Regions from separate parts of the Sideroxyarcus sp. TK5 genome, predicted to be linked through region 2. Evidence: predicted binding sites of a transcription regulator. Region 2 holds the regulator's gene; the other holds the start of a gene.
The links. Region 2 encodes sigma-54, which starts transcription at its own class of promoters, with help from an activator protein. Its sites were predicted from a motif close to TGGCACNNTTCCTGCT; they were not measured.
Positions count from the first base shown of each region.

Region 1: a site for sigma-54 is predicted at 5,266-5,281, ahead of flgB (flagellar basal body rod protein FlgB). Genes of this name have one in related genera too.

Region 1 is NZ_BAAHSJ010000004.1:271,588-278,868, reverse strand. It holds gene ACYPYQ_RS09410 (F0F1 ATP synthase subunit alpha) at 1-1,360, shown strand, start outside; gene ACYPYQ_RS09405 (F0F1 ATP synthase subunit gamma) at 1,357-2,259, shown strand; gene ACYPYQ_RS09400 (DUF2231 domain-containing protein) at 2,342-2,857, shown strand; gene ACYPYQ_RS09395 (DUF2934 domain-containing protein) at 3,115-3,309, shown strand; gene ACYPYQ_RS09390 (HD-GYP domain-containing protein) at 3,407-4,675, shown strand; gene flgB (flagellar basal body rod protein FlgB) at 4,741-5,142, opposite strand; gene ACYPYQ_RS09380 (heavy metal translocating P-type ATPase) at 5,397-7,281, shown strand, end outside.
Region 2 is NZ_BAAHSJ010000003.1:356,180-363,460, forward strand. It holds gene ACYPYQ_RS07585 (Gx transporter family protein) at 1-14, opposite strand, end outside; gene ACYPYQ_RS07590 (NusG domain II-containing protein) at 1-390, opposite strand, end outside; gene rapZ (RNase adapter RapZ) at 377-1,213, opposite strand; gene hprK (HPr(Ser) kinase/phosphatase) at 1,217-2,149, opposite strand; gene ptsN (PTS IIA-like nitrogen regulatory protein PtsN) at 2,156-2,611, opposite strand; gene hpf (ribosome hibernation-promoting factor, HPF/YfiA family) at 2,663-2,986, opposite strand; gene ACYPYQ_RS07615 (RNA polymerase factor sigma-54) at 3,004-4,428, opposite strand; gene lptB (LPS export ABC transporter ATP-binding protein) at 4,458-5,180, opposite strand; gene lptA (lipopolysaccharide transport periplasmic protein LptA) at 5,182-5,775, opposite strand; gene lptC (LPS export ABC transporter periplasmic protein LptC) at 5,759-6,343, opposite strand; gene ACYPYQ_RS07635 (KdsC family phosphatase) at 6,340-6,864, opposite strand; gene ACYPYQ_RS07640 (KpsF/GutQ family sugar-phosphate isomerase) at 6,864-7,281, opposite strand, start outside.

The sequences.
Region 1 (7,281 bases), on a different contig from region 2:
GATCAAGGGCTTGCCGTCCGCCGCCATGGACGAGATCCTGAACCTGGAAGACGGCAGCCGGGCACTGGTCTTCCATCTGGAAGAGGAACTGCTGGGCGCTATCCTGCTGCAGCAAAGCCCGGCCCTGAGTTCCGGCGTGCTCGTCTACCGCTCCGGTGAACGACTCGGCATTGGCGTGGGGGACGCGTTGCTGGGCCGGGTCATTGATCCCCTCGGCGTACCGCTAGACGGCGGCGCCGCGCCGGAATGCGACGGGCGTCGCGAACTGGACGTGCTGTCACCCCCCATCCTGGCACGGGATTTCGTCGAACAGCCGCTCTATACCGGCAACAAGATCATCGACACCATAATTCCCATCGGCAAAGGCCAGCGCCAGTTGATCATCGGCGACAACGGCGTCGGCAAGAGTTCGCTGGCGCTCGATACCGTGATCAACCAGAAGGGCAAGAACGTCTATTGCGTGTATGTCGCCATCGGCCAGAAGCGATCCAGCGTGATCAGCACCCTCGAAGTGCTGCGCGAGTCCGGAGCGCTCGCGCATACCACGCTGGTGGTCGCCGAGGCCACGGCCATGCCCGGCCTCAAATATCTGGCGCCGTTTGCCGGTTGCGCCGTGGCTGAGGGCTGGATGTGGCAGGGCAAGGACGTGCTGGTGGTCTACGATGACCTGACCACGCATGCCCGCACCTACCGCGAGCTGTCGCTGCTGCTGCGTCGGCCCCCGGGTCGCGAAGCCTACCCGGGCGACATTTTTTACCTGCATTCCCGTTTGCTTGAACGTTCCACCCGTCTGGCACCGGTCCACGGCGGCGGCAGCATGACCGCACTGCCGCTGGTCGAAACCGAGCAGGGCGAGATCGCGGCTTACATCCCCACCAACCTGGTGTCGATCACCGACGGCCAGGTGTATCTGGACCAGAACCTGTTCGCCAGCGGCTTCCTGCCGGCCATCGACGTCACCAAATCGGTGTCGCGCATCGGCGGAAAGGCGCAGCACCCGCGCATCAAGGAAGAGGCAGGGCGCATGAAGCTCGATTACCTCCAGTTTCTGGAACTGGAGGTATTCACCCGCTTCGGTTCGCAACTGGAGGCTTCAATGGAAGCCAAGATCCGCAGGGGGCGGGTGCTGCGCGAAATATTCAGGCAGGAGCGGCTGGCGCCGCTGCCCATCGAATTTCAGCTCGCGTGGATGGTGGCCTACAACGAGGGGCTGTTCGACGCACTGGCGACGGGCGCGATTCCCGCTTGCCTGAGCCATTTGGTTCAGCGCGTCGCCCAGTGTCCGCTGACTCTCGCCGATAGCCGCGAGGAATGGCGGCAGGCGGTGACGGCGTGGATGAAGGAGATGCCCGTACCATGAGCAAACGCATGCTGATCCAGAAACATCTGGGAACGCTGAACGACATCGGCGGCATCATGGGCGCGATGAAGAACATCTCGCTGATGGAGACGCACAAGCTGGCCCGTTTCCTCGCCCATCAGCACCGGGTGCTGGCCGGCATCGAGGCGGCCGCCGCCGATTTTCTCGCGCACTATCCGGAAACCGGTTATCGGCCGGAAGATGCGGCGCCAAATATTATTGTCGCCATCGGCTCGCAAAGAGGATTCTGCGGCGATTTCAACGAATCTCTGGCACAGGCTATGCGCCACCATTGGCAACAGGGCAGTCCCGCCAGCGTGCTGGTGGTGGGTCGCCGGCTTGCCGCGAAACTGGGCCGGGAGCCGCGCATCGCCGCAACCCTCGACGCACCCAGCGTCGCCGAGGAAGTGCAACCGGTATTGCAGCGCCTGATGGACGCGCTCGGCGAATTGCATGCGCGGGCGGGCGAAAACAAGCTGCTGACTGTTTCTGTGATCGCCCATCGCGAAGGGGAAAATCAGGTGGGCGTGCGCTCCATCCTGCCGGCGCCTGACCCTGGGCACACGGCCCCGCGCTTTGCCTATCCGCCCATGTTGAATCTGGCGGCAGCTCAGTTTTTTGCCGGGCTGGCCCGACACTACCTGTGGGCACAGATGCACGACGTTTTCTTCAGCTCCCTGATGGCGGAGAGCCGACGTCGGCTGCAACACATGGAAGGCGCCATGCAGCGCCTGGAAGAAAAATCCGGCGAGTTGCAGCGCAAATACAACCTGCTGCGCCAGGAGGAAATCACCGAGGAAATCGAGATCATCATGTTGAGCAACGAAGCTTTGCAGCGGTCGCGCCGGACTGAAATAGGCTCCAAGGCTGGCGGATCGGTCATGGCAGGCGCGGCATGATTTCTTCGACGCTACTGGCGCTGAGCGTGATTCCCGCGCTATATGCTTCGCTCAATACGTGCGAAATGAAAGGGCGGAAAACATGATCGAAATTATCCCAAATTTCCATCCTGCAATCGTGCATTTCCCGATTGCCTTTACTACGGCAGCGCTGGCCTTCACCGTTATCGGCACGCTATTCAGGAATTGGTCTTATGCGGCGCAGTGCTTGATTACAGGGCGTTGGATGTTATGGGGCGCGGCATTGTTTGCGCTCATCACCGCCGTGTTCGGCTGGTTCGCCTTCAACAGCGTTGCGCATGATGAAGTGAGCCATGCCGCCATGAAAGTGCATCGTAATTGGGCGCTGGGCGCATTGGCCGCATTGCTTGCGCTCGCAGCCTGGGATGTGTGGCGCGGGCGTTCCGGCAAGATGCCATCGCCAGTTTTGCTGGTTTTGCTGGTTGCAGCATGGCTGCTGGTGACAAGCACGGCGTGGTACGGCGCCGAGTTAGTGTATCGCTATGGTCTTGGGGTGATGGCCTTGCCCGATGTCCATGCCGGGCAAGGCGCAGCGCCGCATGATGCGGGTGAGCACGAACATGATCATGCGCATTAGATTTTGTCGTTGTTATTACTTAAAAGGAGAGCAGGATGCGTAAAACAGTTGTATTGATGATCATGTTGGTATTGAGTGGCTGTATGGGGCTGCATGGCGGTATGGGGCAGGGAGGTGGCGAGCGGGAGAGTGGCGGTAGCTCTCACCAACATTAGGGTGGCGGCGCAACGCAACCGGCTTGCCAGTTTGATTGTGTTGTGCCGGGCCAAAATTTACTGGCAGTCATCTAGCCAGCTTTTATACGAAGGAGGCAAACCATGAGTGCCAACATCAAGAGCAGCAAAGCTAAAGCGGAAACCAATCTGACCGAAGAGCAACGGCAGCAATATATTGAGGTTGCGGCATACCATATCGCCGAGAAAGGCGGATTTGACAGCGGTTGTGATTTAGCAAATTGGCTGGTTGCGGAAGCGGAAATCGATCAGTTGCTGGCTGAGGGTAAGCAAGCGTAGGTGGGCAAACTTGCCCACGCTGATTGAACAAAACGCGGTGAGCAAACTCCACCATACTCGATTGCAAGGCCGCTTGAAGCACGCTTAGTTAAAAATTATGTTCATCGTCATCCCCGGAAATTCAAGAGAGTTGCACCGCTACCTGACCACCAGATTCCTCATTTCAGGAATAGTGATCAGCGTGCTGGTCGGCGCGCTTGTTTATTATCTGGAAAACTGGCGAGTTGAAAAGATGGCCTTTGAACAAGCTGTGGCAAGCGCCAGACATTTTGATTCCCCTGAAATGCGCAAACTGGTTGCAGCGGACAATCAGGTGAGTCATCCAGAACTTGCCAAGCTATTGGAAAACTCCGGCTTCGTTGGCATACGTATTTTCGATCTTTCCGGGGAGGTGTTGATAGATGCATGGAGGCGTGAGGCAACAAACCTTCGATCTTCTGCACAAGCGCACCGGCATGATTTTCCGAAACCGGGCAAGCATCACTATAACTGGCTGACGAACGAGGGCGAAGATTTTTTGCAAGTGGTCATACCGTTGCTGGATTCGAGGGATATGGCCGAAGTGTATTTCGAAGGCGTTTATCGTCTCGATGCCGGAACGCAATACGCGAGAAAACACCAGGCGCGCAATGCTGTGCTGACATCTTTCGCTGCGGTGATTTTGATTTTAATCCTGCTCTACCCGGTTTTGTTGGGATTGACGCGGCGCTCCGAGTCCTTATCCCAATCGCTTCTGGATTCGAATCTCGAATTGTTGCAATCATTGGGTAGCGCCATTGCAAAACGAGATTCTGATACCGACACGCATAATTATCGCGTGGCGCTATATGCGGTCAGACTTGCCGAGGCAATGAGGTTGAACAGGGACAGCATTGAATTCTTGATTGTCGGGGCATTTCTGCACGATGTCGGGAAAATCGGCATTCCAGACCAGATATTGCTTAAGCCGGGACGATTGACTACGGAAGAGTTCGAGATCATGAAACGCCATGTGATATTTGGAGGCGAAATTATTCAGGATTCCACCTGGTTGAAGCGCGCCCGGGAAGTGGTGCTTTTTCATCATGAAAAATTTGATGGTAGCGGCTATCCGCACGGTATTTATGGCAAGGATATTCCGCTTAATGCAAGGTTGTTTGCGGTGGTGGATGTATTTGATGCATTGATGTCAAAGCGACCTTACAAGGAACCCATGCTGCTGGAGGATGCATTAAAAGTTTTGCAGGATGGCGCGAGTAAGCATTTCGATCCTGATGTCATCAGCACCTTTGAATCTGTTGCACCTGCGCTATATGGCGAGATTGGGCAAGCTGATAAAACCTATTTGCATGCGGCACTGAAAGCGATAATCAGCAAGTACTTTTGACGCGACGATGGTTATTGCAGAAAAGAAGGTGCTGTGGTCAGCGCTGAACAAAGAGCAGCATGCTGTTAGAAAGGTTGTAACGCCAACATCATGCTTTTCATCCCAGCGAAGTTCACGGCAACCTCATACCGCAAAGCATTTTCGGCGAATTGTGCGCGCTCTACATCCATATCGACCGTATTGCCATCGGCGCTCGGTTGGACAGGTTTCCGGTACATTACAGGAGAGCCAAGGATCGAAGCACCGGCATAACCCTCCAAGTGCGTCGGCGAGGTCTTCACTACCGGCAACGGAGAGGACGTACCGGCCATCGCGTTCTTCAACGCGCTGGCAAAGTCAATGTCCCTTGCCTTATAGTTCGGCGTGTCGGCATTGGCGATATTGGAGGCCAGTAATTCCTGGCGCGCTCCGAGCAAATTTAATGCTGTTTGCTGGAAGTGCATTGCGTTGTCTAGCCGGTTGATCATGGTACTCTCCTATGAATGTATAAACGCCGCCTACCACGACTGGCATCTTAAGTCAGGTTGTAAGTTTGTTATTTGCCGATTAGCAGCTGTTTTCTTCCCTTTTTCAGACTTATCCATTCGATTCGAAGAAAGCGTGCTATACGGTGGCGGAAGGGCTGGAACAAGTATAGACTTTGAACGGCGGAAAAATGCGCGCAGCCTCGTGTTCCCGCCATCACGCTAAACGCAAATAACATAGTGCAAAGGAGCCCATCATGACACCCGACATCGATCCGGTTTGTGGCATGAAGGTTGCGCGGGATAAGCCGCATTATCTGGAATATGCTGGTCTGCACTATCGTTTTTGTTCACAACACTGTCTGGAAAAGTTTCAGGCGAATCCTGCTGCATACCTCAAAGCGGATGTAACTCCGCCCGCCGTTCCGGCATCCCCTGTCGCCGGGAGCTACACCTGCCCGATGCATCCCGAAGTGGTACGCAGCGAGCCGGGCAGTTGCCCGATCTGTGGCATGGCTTTGGAGCCGCGCAACGCCCAGGCGGAAGACAATGCCGAATTGCATGACATGACGCGCCGCTTCCGGGTGAGCGCGACGCTGGCTTTCCCGGTGTTCGTGATGGCGATGGTCACCGACCTGCTGCCGCAGGCGATGCCGGAATCCCTCTCGATGACGACGCTGCAATGGCTGGAATTTGCGCTGGCCACTCCGGCGGTGCTGTGGGGCGGCTGGCCGGTCTTTCAGCGCGGCTGGGCTTCGGTGGTCAACCGCAGTCTCAACATGTTTACGCTGATTTCTCTGGGGGTCGGCGTGGCGTGGAGTTACAGCGTGGTGGCGATGCTGCTGCCGGGAATTTTCCCGCCCGCGATGCGCAGCATGATGGGGACGGTGCCGGTTTATTTTGAGGCGGCGGCGGTCATCATGGCCCTGGTGCTGCTGGGGCAGGTGATGGAATTGCGCGCGCGCAGCCAGACCAGTGCGGCGATCAAGCTGCTGTTGGGTCTCGCGCCCAAGACCGCACGCATCGTGCGCGCAGATGGTAACGAGGAAGACATTACGCTGGAGCAGGTGCAGCCGGGCGATGTGCTGCGCGTGCGTCCCGGCGAAAAGGTGCCGGTGGATGGTGTGGTGCTGGAAGGCGCCAGTGCGCTGGATGAATCCATGGTCACCGGCGAATCCATCCCGGTGGAAAAGACTAAGGGTGCGCGGCTGATCGGCGCCACGGTGAATGGTACCGGCAGCCTGTTGATGCGTGCCGAACGCGTTGGTGCCGATACGCTGCTTGCGCAGATTGTGCACATGGTGAGCGAGGCGCAACGTTCGCGCGCGCCGATCCAGCGACTGGCCGATGTCACGGCGGGATATTTTGTTCCGGCGGTAATTGGGGTTGCGCTCGTTACCTTGGCGGTATGGGGCATCTGGGGGCCGGAGCCGCGCTTGGCGCATGCCATCGTCAATTCTGTTGCGGTATTGATCATTGCCTGCCCGTGCGCGCTGGGGCTGGCCACACCAATGTCCATCATGGTTGGTACCGGACGCGGTGCGCTGGCAGGTGTGCTGATCAAGAATGCCGAAGCGCTGGAGATCATGGAAAAGGTGAATACGCTGGTGGTGGACAAGACCGGTACGCTGACCGAGGGCAAGCCGAAACTGACTTCGGTCATCCCGCTCGCCGGGTTCGACGAGAGTGAAGTGCTGCGGCTGGGTGCCAGCCTGGAACGCGCTAGCGAGCATCCGCTGGCGGCGGCGATTGTGAACGGTGCGCAGGCATGGACCCATCCCCCCTCCAACTCCCCCCTTGAAGGGGGGAGAGTGAGCACGCTCCCTCCCCTTCAAGGGGAGGGCTGGGGTGGGGATGGGTTAAAACTCGCGCCAGTTATGGACTTCCGCTCTTACACCGGCAAGGGTGTGGCGGGAATGGTCGAGGGGCGCGCAGTTGCGTTGGGCAACCTCAAACTGTTCGAAGAATTACAGATTGACGCAGGCGAATTGCCCGCACGCGCCGAAGCGCTGCGCGGCGATGGCCAGACGGTAATGCTGCTGGCGATTGACGGCAGGGCGGCAGGGCTGATCGGCGTGGCCGATCCGGTCAAAGCTTCCACGCCAGACGCGATTCACGCGTTGCATGAGGAAGGTGTGCAGG
Region 2 (7,281 bases):
GTTGAGGCTGTCATATTTTTTCTGCCCGCCCGTCAGTTCCACGCTGACCTCGTTCGGCAGGCATATCGCGATCTCTCCGGACTGTTCCAGCCAGCCCTGTCGCACGCAATACTGCCTTGGGCTGGGGTCGCTGCTGATGCGCGCTTTGCCTTTTTCGATGGTGATGATGCTGGTGCCGAGCGGGCCGGGCACCTCGATGCGCTGGTCGCGCGAGAGCGGGACCGAGCTGAATATCTTGCCGCCGCTACGGATGACGGCGGTGTCGGCGAGGCCGCCGTTCCACACCTTGCCGGAGAGCAGGATGATGCACAGCCCGCCTGCCAGCAGGGTGAGCCAGTCGCCCGGTCTCAGGTCGCGCAGGAAGGGGCGGTGCAACTCATGAGAGTTCACGGTGGCGCACCAACACCTGTTGCTGTGACTGGAAGTGCCTGGCCAAACGCTCGGACAGATAGACCGAACGGTGCTGCCCGCCGGTGCAGCCGATGGCGACGGTCAGGTAGCTGCGGTTGTCGGCGATGTAGTTGGGCAACCAGTCTTCCACGAAACGGCGGATGTCGTCGTACATCTTGTCGACCATAGCCGTGTTCTGCAGGAAATCGATCACCGGCGCATCGCGTCCGGTCAACGGGCGCAGCACCGGATCGTAGTGCGGATTGGGCAGGCAGCGCACGTCGAATACCAGATCGGCATCCAGCGGGATGCCGTGCTTGAAGCCGAACGACTGGAACAGCAAAGTGAGGCGCGCGCGGTCGAGCACGATGAACTGTTTGACCCACGCGCGCAGGGCATTGGCACCCAGTTCGCTGGTGTCGATACGGTGTCCGATGCTGGCGATCTCGGTGAGCAACTCGCGTTCGTATGCCACGCATTCCGGCAACGTGCGCACGCCATCGTTCAGCGGATGCAGGCGGCGCGTCTCGGAGAAACGTTTTACCAGCGTGTCGGTCTGCGCATCGAGGAACAGCAGATGCACATCCACCCTCTGCGATTTGAGCGCGTCGATGTGCTGCGGCAGGGAGTGCACACTGCCGCCGCTGCGCACGTCGACGCTGACACCGACGCGGGTGTTGCCGGTTTCGCGCAGGTTCTGGATCAGTGCGGGCAGCAGTTCCGCGGGCAGGTTGTCCACGCAATAGAAGCCGGAATCCTCCAGGGTCTTGAGGGCGACGCTCTTGCCCGAGCCGGAAAGGCCGCTGATCAGGATAAGCTGCATGGCTCAGTCTCCCGAGAGTTGCTGTTCCTGCCGCGCGATGAATTCCTGCATGGTGTCGATGCCGCGCTGCTGCAAAACGAAGTTGCGTGCGGCGGCTTCGACCAGCACGGCGAGGTTGCGGCCAGCCAGCACCGGTATCTCGACCTTGCTGATGGTGACGCCGAGGATGTCTTCCTTGCCGGATTGCGGCAGACGGTCCAGCTTGCTCAGGTCGTCGTGCGGCGGACGATACAGATGCACGATGAGTTTCAGGCTCTTCTTGCGGCGCACGGCCGTCTCGCCGAACATGGTGCGGATGTTCAGGATACCCAGCCCGCGCACCTCCAGCAGGTCGCGCAGCAGATCCGGGCAGCGACCTTCCAGTGCCTCGGGCGAGATGCGGAACAGGTCGACGATATCGTCCGCGACCAAGCCGTTGCCCCGCGTGATGAGCTCCAGTGCCAGCTCGCTCTTGCCGACTCCGCTGTCGCCGGTGATCATCACGCCGACACCCAGCACGTCCAGGAACACGCCGTGGCGCGAAGCGGAATCGGCCAGCGCCTTGACCATGTAGTGGCGCACCATCCACATCAGGTGGACGCTGCCCAGCGGCGAATGGAACAGCGGCGTCTCGGTGCGGTTGGCGAAATCGATCAGCCCCTTAGGGATCTCGGTCTCGCCGGCGACGATCAGGCAGGAGGGTTTTTGCCGGTCAAGGGCTGCGAGCGACGTTGCCAGATCGGCGGGAGAGAGATCATGCAGATAGTCCAGTTCGGTATTGCTCAACACCTGGATCCAGTTCGGGTGCACCAGGTTCAGGTGGCCGATCAGTCCCCAGTTGGAGGCGTTGACGGTCTCGCTGTCGAGCGTGCGCTCGGAGCCGTCACCGGCGACCCAGGTGAGCCCGAGGCGCTCCTGTTTGTCGCGGAACAACTGCCTGATATTGACCTGGGCCACGGCGGATCAGGGGTTCCAGTCGTTGAACAGCTGATGCATCTCGGTCGGGTCGTCGGTCGCTTCCAGACGATCACGGAAGGCCTGTTCGCTGAACATCTGGGCCAGTTCGCCCAGTATCTGCAAGTGCAGGTCGGTAGCGCGCTCCGGCACCAGCAGCACGAAGATGAATTTCACCGGCTGGCCGTCCGGTGCATCGAACGGGATGGGTGTCTTCATCTTGACGAAGGCGGCCGCCGCATCGCGCAGACCCTTGACGCGACCATGCGGGATCGCCACTCCCTGTCCCAGTCCGGTGGAGCCGAGCTTCTCGCGCGCGAACAAGCTGTCGAACACCTGGCTGCGCGCGATGCCCAGCGTGTTCTCGAACAGGATGCCCACGTGCTCGAAGACGCGTTTCTTGCTGGAGGATTCGCTGTCCAGCATCACGCAGTCGGGGGCCAATATCTTGCTGATTAGACTCATGCTGATTCACCAAATTGAAACGAGGCAGCGTGTGTCGCTGCCTCGTCCGGTTTACTCTGCTGCCTGATGTTTGCCCGAATCGTCGTGGCGACGTGCTTCGAACTTCTCCTTGTGCTTCAGCACCTGGCGATCCAGTGAATCGATCAGGGCGTCGATGGCGACGTACAGGTTGCTGTCCTCGGACTCGGCAAACAGCGTCTTGCCGCTGATGTTGAGTGTGGCTTCTGCCTTCTGCTGCAGCTTTTCGACGGAAAGGATGACGTTCACGTCGATCACATTGTCGAAATGGCGTTTGACCTTGTCCAGTTTGCCGATCACATGTTCGCGGATCGCGGGAGTGATCTCCATGTGGCGTCCTGTGAGATTGAGGTTCATGGCCTGCTCCTTTATGGTTAGAGTGATTTACGAAGGTTGACCGGGAGGATGTTCATGGATTCCCGGTATTTTGCCACGGTACGGCGGGCGACGATAATGCCCTGCTGTGCCAGGATTTCAGACATGCGGCTATCGGACAGGGGTTGGCGAGTATCTTCCTCGCTAACCATCTGTTTGATAAGGGCACGGATGGCGGTGGAAGAACAAGCCCCCCCCGCATCGGTGGCCAGACCGCTGCCAAAGAAATACTTGAATTCGTAGATGCCGCGCGGGGTGAGCATGAACTTCTGTGTGGTCACGCGCGAGATGGTGGATTCGTGCAGTTCGAGCTGCTCGGCGATCTCGCGCAGCACCAGCGGCCGCATGGCGATGTCGCCGTGCTCGAAGAACTGGCGCTGACGCTGCGCGATGGCCTGTGCCACGCGCAGGATGGTCTCGAAACGCTGCTGCAGGTTCTTGATGAACCAGCGCGCTTCCTGCAACTGCGTCGCCATGCCCTGCGCGCTGGCATCGCCGCGCTGCTGCAGGATGTTGGCATAGACCTGGTTGATACGCAGGCGCGGCATGGCTTCAGGATTGAGGCGTGCCTTCCAGATACCGCCGACCTTCTCCACCAGCACATCTGGCACCACATAGTCGGCCGCACGATGCTCGAATGCCATACCGGGTTTGGGTTGCAGATGCACGATCAGATCCTGCGCGGTGCGCAAGGCATCATCATCGCAACGCAACAGACGTTTCAGCCTGGAAAAGTCGCGTGCGGCCAGCAAGTCCAGATGTTCGCCCACGATGCGCAAGGCCATATCCCGTCCCGGCACGTCTTCGGGGATCGCCTGAAGCTGCAGCGTCAGGCATTCGCGCAGGTCGCGCGCGCCGATGCCGGGCGCATCCAGATGCTGCAACTGCACCAGCGCGGTCTCCAGATCGTCCAGCGTGATATCCAGCTCCTCCGGGAAGATCTCCACGATCTCTTCCAGGGGTTGGGCCAGGTAGGCGTTCTCGTCCAGTGCGTCGATGAGCAGGCCGATGATCTTCTTGTCGCGTTCGTCCAGCAGGCTCATGTTCAGCTGCCAAAGCAGATGCTCGCGCAGGTTGGGACGATCGGAAGCGACTTCCTGATAACCGTCATCCTCGTCATCCGGGCTGCTGTTTGCCGCATGGCTGAAGTTCTGTTCACCCCACTCCGGCGTCTCGTCGTTGGCCGGGCTCTCGGTGGCCGAGCTTTCCGTGCGTTCAGTCACCTGCGTGCCAGTGTCATTACTGCCGCTGTAGGTCTGGTTGGCGGTGTCGTCTATCCGTTCCAGCAACGGGTTCTCGTCCAGCAGGCGCGCGGCTTCCTGATTGATCTCCAATGTGGAGAGCTGCAACAGCTTGATCGCTTGCTGCAACTGCGGTGTGAGCAGGAGCTGTTGGGATTGACGGAGTTGGAGAGCGGGTTTCATCTTGGGTGTCTGGTGAGGGGCGGCGCTTCTTATAGCTTGAAGTTCTCGCCCAGATACACCTTCCTCACGCCCTCATTATAGATGATTTCCTCCGGCGTGCCTTCCGCCATCACCGAGCCGGCATTGATGATGTAGGCGCGGTCGCAGATGCCCAGCGTCTCGCGCACGTTGTGGTCGGTGATCAGCACGCCGATATCGCGCTCCTTGAGGAAGCGGATGATCTTCTGGATGTCCAGCACGGCGATGGGGTCGACGCCGGCGAAGGGCTCGTCCAGCAGGATGAAGCGCGGGTCGGTGGCCAGCGCGCGCGCGATCTCGACGCGCCGCCGCTCGCCGCCGGAGAGGCTGATCGCCGGGTTGTTGCGGATGTGGGTGATGTGCAGGTCGTTCAGCAGCGCTTCGAGACGCTGCGACTGCTCTTCCGGGGAATAATCATGCAGCTCGAGCACCGCCTCGATGTTCTGGCTGACGGTCATGCGGCGGAAGATGGAAGCCTCCTGCGGCAGATAGGCAAGACCCAGCCGTGCGCGCCTGTGGATGGGCAGATGGGTGACCTTTTCGCCGTCTATGGTGATCTCTCCGCCGTCGGCGGCGACCAGGCCGACGATCATGTAGAAGGTGGTGGTCTTGCCCGCGCCGTTCGGGCCCAGCAGACCGACCACCTCGCCGCTGCTGACATGCAGCGAGGCATCCTGCACCACGGTACGGGCACGGTAGGTCTTCTTCAGGGATTCGGTACGGAGTTCGCTCATGTCAGTGTCTTTGCGAGGCAGGGGTGGACAGGTTCTCGCTGGGTTGTATGGTCAGTGTGCTTGCCGGGGCGGATGCAGCCGGGGATTTGTCCCGCTTGGGTTGTATCACGGCGCGCACCCGGTCGTTGCCGGTCTTTTGTGAAGCTTCATCGCCGCGCGCGCTGAACACTTCCGTCTTGGTGCTGTAGGTGATGTGCGCCCCCTGGACTTCGTCCTGTCCGCGCTTGACGCGGGCGCGGTCGTAAAAGTCCACGGTCTCGGCACGGGTGTCGTATTCGATCCTTTCGCCGTAGCCTTCCGCATACTCCTCGCTGCCCTCATAGCGCTGGCGGAATTTGGCCGGATGCCCGATGGCGGTGAGGTGTTGATAGCCGTCCTTGTCCTCGCGAACATCTATGCGGTCTGCCTGAATGTTCAAAGTTCCCTGTATCAACTGGACACGGCCTTCAAAGCTCTTGAATTGGCGCGCGTCGTCTATCAGTACCTGATTGGCCTCCAGATGCACGGGTTTGTCGCGGTCTGCCTGTTCCGCCATGACGCTTGGGGCGCAGAGCAGGAAAGGGATGAGCAGCAGCTGCTTAGTCGTTCTTTTCATGGACGGCTCGGACTTGTTGCAGGAATCTCACGGTACGTGCCCCGTTGTCCAGCTCCATGCCGACGGCATGGATGGTGTTGTAACGGTCGAACATCAACACCGGGAAATTCGTCTCCGCCCAGCCATCGTCCGGCAGTACGCGCAGATATTCGGTATTGAAGTGCTGGTCCTGTGCCGGCGATCTCCCCGGTCTGAATATGTGGACATCCTCATGCAGCTTTACCTCTTCGCCTTTGCTGCTGAGCATGCCGCTTTGCGCGTCGATCCGGGTGGGGGCATGGTCCTTGAAGAAGCTGGTCAGGCTGGGGGTTTTCATGTGGGTCGTGTCATCATCCGGGTAGTGCCACATCTTTTCCGTGAGCAGTGTGAAGCGGGGCTGCCCTTCCGTGTTCAGCGCGGTCGAGCGCAACCCGTAGACCACGAAATCGACATCGTGGCGCTGGGCACCGGTGGCCGGCTCCACGGGCTGGACTTGCAGGTTCAGCCAGTAACTGCCGAGCAGCAGCGCCAGGACGGGCAGCAGTGGCAGCCAGACACGCAAGCGATTGACGAAAGAGAGCTGGCTCATCGATCCAGGAAGGGCGCGAGTTGTGCCTCGAGCGTGCCCTGTGCCGACATGACCAGTTCGCAGATCTCGCGCACGGCACCGTGGCCGCCGGCACGCTGGCTCACATAATCGGCGCGGTCACGCACGCATTGCGGCGCATCGGGGACACTGAACGACACGCCGACGTTGCGCATCACCGGCAGGTCGATCACGTCGTCGCCCATGAACGCGGCTGCTGCGGGGGGTATCCTCAAGTCTGCCAGCAGAGACTGCATGGCGGCATATTTGTCCTCCACACCCTGATAGAGCCGGGTGATGCCCAGATTCTTCGCGCGCAGCTCGACACAGCGCGAGGTCCGCCCGGTGATGATGGCTAGCTCCACGCCGCTGGCCTTGAGCATCTTCATGCCGTGCCCGTCGAGTGAGTTGAAGCGTTTGAACTCCTCGCCGGAATCGGAAAGGAAAAGCCCGCCGTCGGTCAGCACGCCATCCACATCGAAGGCGATCAGGCGCAGCGGTTTGATTCGGTCTGTCAGTGACATCAGATGACTTTCGCTTTCAGCAGGTCGTGCATGTTCAGCGCGCCCAGTACTTTCTTGTTCGCATCGACCACCAGCAACTGGGTGATGTTGTACTGCTCCATCATCTGCACCGCTTCAACGGCGAGCGCGTCGGGGCCGACCGTGCGCGGCGTCTTCGACATCACCGCGCTGACCGGGGTGGTGTTGAAATCCAGCTTCTTTTCCAGTGTTCGGCGCAGATCGCCGTCGGTATAGATGCCCAGCAGCTTATGGTTTTTATCGACGATGCCGGTCATGCCCAGACCCTTGCGGGAGATCTCCAGCACCGCCTGAGCCAGTGTCGCGTCTTCCGGCACCATGGGGATGCTGGCATGGCTGTGCATGATGTCGCGCACATGGGTGAGCAGGCGTCGCCCCAGACTGCCGCCGGGGTGGGAG